2 regions of the Sediminibacterium sp. FW305-C-61 genome follow, and region 2 is predicted to be linked to the other one. Evidence: riboswitches for the same ligand, from Rfam matches in the RefSeq annotation. Region 2 holds a riboswitch; the other holds the start of a gene.
The links. Region 2 has a riboswitch for S-adenosylmethionine ahead of ACH30E_RS14910 (trans-sulfuration enzyme family protein). Riboswitches for the same ligand answer to the same signal wherever they lie in the genome.
Positions count from the first base shown of each region.

Region 1: it holds a riboswitch for S-adenosylmethionine, as region 2 does, so the genes downstream of both, ACH30E_RS01270 (phosphoadenylyl-sulfate reductase) here and ACH30E_RS14910 (trans-sulfuration enzyme family protein) in region 2, are expected to answer to the same signal.

Region 1 is NZ_JBIQXR010000001.1:301,739-304,214, forward strand. It holds gene cysD (sulfate adenylyltransferase subunit CysD) at 1-653, opposite strand, end outside; gene ACH30E_RS01270 (phosphoadenylyl-sulfate reductase) at 650-1,390, opposite strand; SAM riboswitch class I at 1,561-1,674, opposite strand; gene ACH30E_RS01275 (nucleoid-associated protein) at 1,877-2,476, shown strand, end outside.
Region 2 is NZ_JBIQXR010000006.1:72,578-75,053, reverse strand. It holds gene ACH30E_RS14910 (trans-sulfuration enzyme family protein) at 1-808, opposite strand, end outside; SAM riboswitch class I at 996-1,112, opposite strand; gene uvrA (excinuclease ABC subunit UvrA) at 1,302-2,476, shown strand, end outside.

The DNA of each region.
Region 1 (2,476 bases), on a different contig from region 2:
TGCAATACGGTACGCTCATGGGCGAAATAGATAGATGGTAGTGAGATGTTTTCTCTGCGTATATAATTCCAGATGTCTAGCTCCGTCCAGTTACTGATGGGAAACACGCGAACATTTTCTCCTTTATTGATTCTGCCATTATAGGTATTCCATAGTTCGGGTCTTTGCAGTTTTGGGTTCCATTGTCCGAATTCATCTCTTACGGAGAATATTCTTTCTTTGGCCCTTGCTTTTTCTTCATCGCGTCTTGCGCCGCCGATGCAGGCATCGAAACCAAATTCTTCAATAGTATCGAGTAGGGTATAGGTTTGCAAGGCATTTCTGCTGGCAAATTTCCCCTTGGGTTCTGTTAACTGTTTTGCTTTGATGGTATCTCCAACATTGCGCACAATCAGTTTCTCTCCGATGGTCTGTGCCAATTCATCCCTAAACTGTAGTGCCTCAGGGAAATTATGTCCTGTATCAATATGTACTAATGGAAAAGGAAACTTACCCGGACGAAAAGCTTTTAATGCCAGATGAACCAGTGTAATGGAGTCTTTCCCTCCGCTGAATAGCAGGGCGGGTTTCTCAAATTGTCCTGCCACCTCACGCATAATATGTATCGCTTCCGACTCAAGCTGATCGAGGTAATCTAATCTATAGGTGCTCATGCTACGGTTGTTTTTTGATCGTTGTGCGAATGCAAGCCGCATTCTTTTTTACTATTGTCTTCCCACCACCAACGTCCGGCCCTGAAATCTTCTCCCGGTTTAATGGCCCTTGTACAGGGTGCGCAACCAATACTTACAAAACCTTTGTCGTGTAATGGATTGTAGGGAATGGCTTTTTGATGGATATATTCTTTTACCTCTTCTGTTGTCCAGTGAAGTAATGGGTGGTATTTAATAAGCTGGTTGGTTTCATCCCATTCAACAGGAGATAGGTCCTGCCTGGCTGCCGAATGTTCTGCCCTTAAGCCTGTAATCCATATTGAATTGCCAGCAAGGGCTTTTTGCAAGGGCACTACTTTCCTTATGTTACAACATGATTTCCTTAACTCAGCAGAATCATAAAATGCATTGGGACCATTTGTTTCAACATAAGCTGCAATTGCATCTGCATCGGGATAATAAGCTTTGATGCTTGTCTGATAAAATTCTAAAGTCCTGCTCCAGGTGCTATAAGTTTCCGGAAATAGTCTACCTGTATCTAGTGTAAATAATGATACAGGCAGGTTATTAGTTTGAATGATATCGGTGATAACCTGATCCTCATAACTAAAGCTGGTAGAAAAGGTAACCTTACCAGGAAATGAATGCACAAATACCCCAATAGCCGATTCAACCGATAAATCCTTTATCTGTTGAATAAGTATTGGTACCTGATTATTATTCAAAACTTCTGTCATACTCATTTCATTTTATTCTTTCTTATTTCCAGCTACAAGCTGCAAGCCACAAGCTTCAAGAAAAGTTGCTTGCAGCATGCAGCTTGTAGCTTGCAACAAAAAAAAGGCACCCTGATGCTCAGTCAGAATGCCTCGTATTACTACAGTTGCTGTGTACATAAAAGAAAACTGACTTATCTCATCCCGCCTTAAGCGGGACTGGATTTGGCACCTTTTTCCACCCGAGGCGGAAGTGGTTGCCAAGGCTTCACAGGGCCAATTCCCTCCGCCTTTCTTGATAAGGATGTATAAGAACGGCTACAAATATAGGGAGATTTTCTAATTCCCTACTATTTTAGTAGACTTAATTGTAAAAGAATTGTCAATTTGGGTGCTGGGTACTAGGTACTAGGTATTAGGTATTAGGTGTTAGGACTAACACCTAGCACCTAGTACCTAGTACCCAGCTCCCTTCTTCCAACTGCAAGAGAAGCTGTATTTTGCAGCATGACACAAATAGATAGTGTACAATTAGAGCAGGTAATACTGCATAAAGTAGGTAACCCTACCCGTGGGGAGGAGCTTAAGCTCTCCGTTAACCCTTTAACACTTAACGATGAAATTGTGAGGGGATTACTTACCAAATATTTTCTTGCTCCCTTCAATGAACACGAACAATACCAGTTTACCCATATCAGCAGTCTAGAGCTGAATGAAGTGTACCAGTATGTGAACGGTATTTTCGATGATCCGAAAAGCTTTGTTTCACAGTCTGCCTTGCTTGCCAGCTTTCTCTACCAGAAAAGCACACATGCACGCGTAAAGGAAGGTGAATTATATGTAACCCGTTTCAGCAATGTGCCCTTCGGAACGGAATACGTAGAAGCCATCGGCTTATTTAAAAGTGAAACCAAAGAAACTTTCCTGAAAGTATTTCCACATGGACAAAGCTGGGAAGTAATAGCAGAAGATGGGGTGAACATCAACAAGCTCGACAAAGGCTGTCTGATCTTTAAAAAGAACCGCGAAGAAGGTTATGTGGTTTGTGTGGTAGATAATACCAATAAACAAGACACCCAATATTGGGTTTCCGATTTTTTACAGGTT
Region 2 (2,476 bases):
TATCAACCGCAGGATGTGTTTCCAGGAATTCAGCTACAGCCAAAGCACTATAGCAGTGCTGACGAATGCGTAGGTGTAATGTTTCGATACCACGAATAACCAGCCAGCTATCAAATGGCCCCAATATTGCACCGCATGCATTTTGAAGGTATTTAAGTCTTGCCCCGATTTCCTTGTCCTTCGCCACCACAATTCCAGCAATAAGGTCACTATGCCCACCAAGGTATTTGGTTGCACTATGAACTACAATATCAGCTCCCAGTGAAAGAGGTTGTTGAAGGGCGGGTGTTGCAAAAGTATTATCCACGCAAAGTAAACAGGCATTAGCTTTCGCAATTTTTGCTATTGCAGCGATATCTGAAATTTTAAGGGTTGGATTGGTAGGGGTTTCCAGCCAGATCAGCTTTGTATTGGGGGTAATTGCATCTACAATATTGGCTACATCAGTGGTATCTACATAATGCACTTTTATTCCAAACTGTTCGTAAACATTGTTGAATAACCGGAAAGCGCCTCCGTAAATATCATCAACCGCCACAATTTCATCGCCTGTCTTTAATAATTTTATTACGGTATCAATGGCTGCCAGTCCGCTTGCGAAAGCAAGTCCAACTTCACCTTGCTCCAGTTCAGCAATCAATTTTTCAAGTGTGGCCCTGGTTGGGTTTCCGCTGCGGGCATAGTCGTACCCTTTGTTTACACCTGGTGCATCCTGTACAAAAGTGGATGTTTGGTAAATGGGTACTGCAATAGCACCTGTCAGTGGGTCTACGGGAATACTGTGGATCAGTTTTGTTGCGTTGCTCATTGTTAAACAGTTTGCTCCTTTCAGATGAAAGGAATGATGAATGTTGTTAGTCAGTGTTTTTTTCGAAGCAACGAATCGAGAAGGAGAGCAGACTTACCGGGAGAGCATAAAAAAAGCTCACCTGGTAAGTCAGATGAGCTTGAACTATGTAGAACGGCGAACCGTTTAAAAATCAAACTATTACTCTGACTTATCTCTTTCCGCCTGGGGCGGAATCGGATTTGGCACCTTCGTACCGCTGAGTAAGCGATATGGGTTGCCAAGGCATCATCGGGCCAATTCCCTCTGCCTTTCTTGATAAGTTGTTGTGAAAAGAACTGATGCAAAAGTAGGGTAGCGGGAGCGAGATTACCAAATCTGTTTGGGAAATTATTTTGTTAATTCTCTGTAACCCTTTCCTGTAAAGCATTCGAACAAATAAAAAAATATTACTAACGACTGTTCAGGTGCAACATAATAGCTGCCCGGATGTTCCTATCTTTACTATTCAGCTATGGCAAAGAAGACGTTAAAAGAGACTAAAAAGGAAAATTCGCAATTACAGGATGATCAGATTGCGGTTTTTGGAGCGAGGGAACATAACCTTAAAAATGTTGACATCCAGATTCCTAAAAACAAACTGGTTGTATTTACAGGTGTTAGTGGTAGCGGTAAATCATCACTTGCATTTGATACTATTTACAATGAAGGCCAGCGCAGGTACATGGAAAGTTTCAGCGCCTATGCCCGTCAGTTTTTGGGTGATATGGAGCGCCCAGATGTAGATAAAATTACCGGGCTATCTCCCGTTATTTCCATCGAACAAAAAACTACCAATAAAAATCCACGCTCTACTGTAGGAACAGTTACTGAAGTGTACGATTTTATGCGATTACTCTTTGCAAGAATTGGTGAAGCATACAGTTATAATACTGGAAAAAAAATGACCAAATTCAGCGAAGAAGAAATCGTTGAAAACATCTTCCAGAAATTCAAACAAAAGAAAATCACTTTACTGGCGCCATTGATTCGAGGTCGTAAAGGACATTACAGGGAACTGTTTGAAGACATCCGTAAAAAAGGATACCTCAAGGTTCGGGTTGATGGTGAAGTAATTGATCTTACTCCAAAGCTTCAGGTAGACAGGTATAAGATTCATGATATTGAAGTTGTTATCGACCGCTTACAGGTAACGGATGATATGCGCGTAAGACTTAGTCAAAGCGTGCAACAAGCTTTAAAAATGGGAAAGGACCTGATGTTCCTACTCATAAATGATACCCATAAAACGGTTCAATATTCAAAACAACTGATGTGTGAGGAAACTGGCATCAGTTACGAAGAACCTTCTCCAAATGCTTTTTCCTTTAATTCTCCTTATGGTGCATGTCCAACCTGTAAAGGATTGGGAAATGTATATTCCGTAAGTATGGAGTCGGTTATACCAGACAAAACACTGAGTATTAAAGAGGGTGGAATTGCCCCTTTAGGCGAACAACGTGATGCCTATATGTTTCGTAATGTGGAAACACTGGCAAAAAAACATAAGATCAGCTTAGATAAACCGATTAAAGACCTGCCCGAGAAATCGCTCAATATATTATTGTTTGGTAATCCAGACGGTATCACGGAAGAAACCATCGACATGGAAGAAGTGTCTGGAGGAACACCTTATGATGGTGTTTTTGA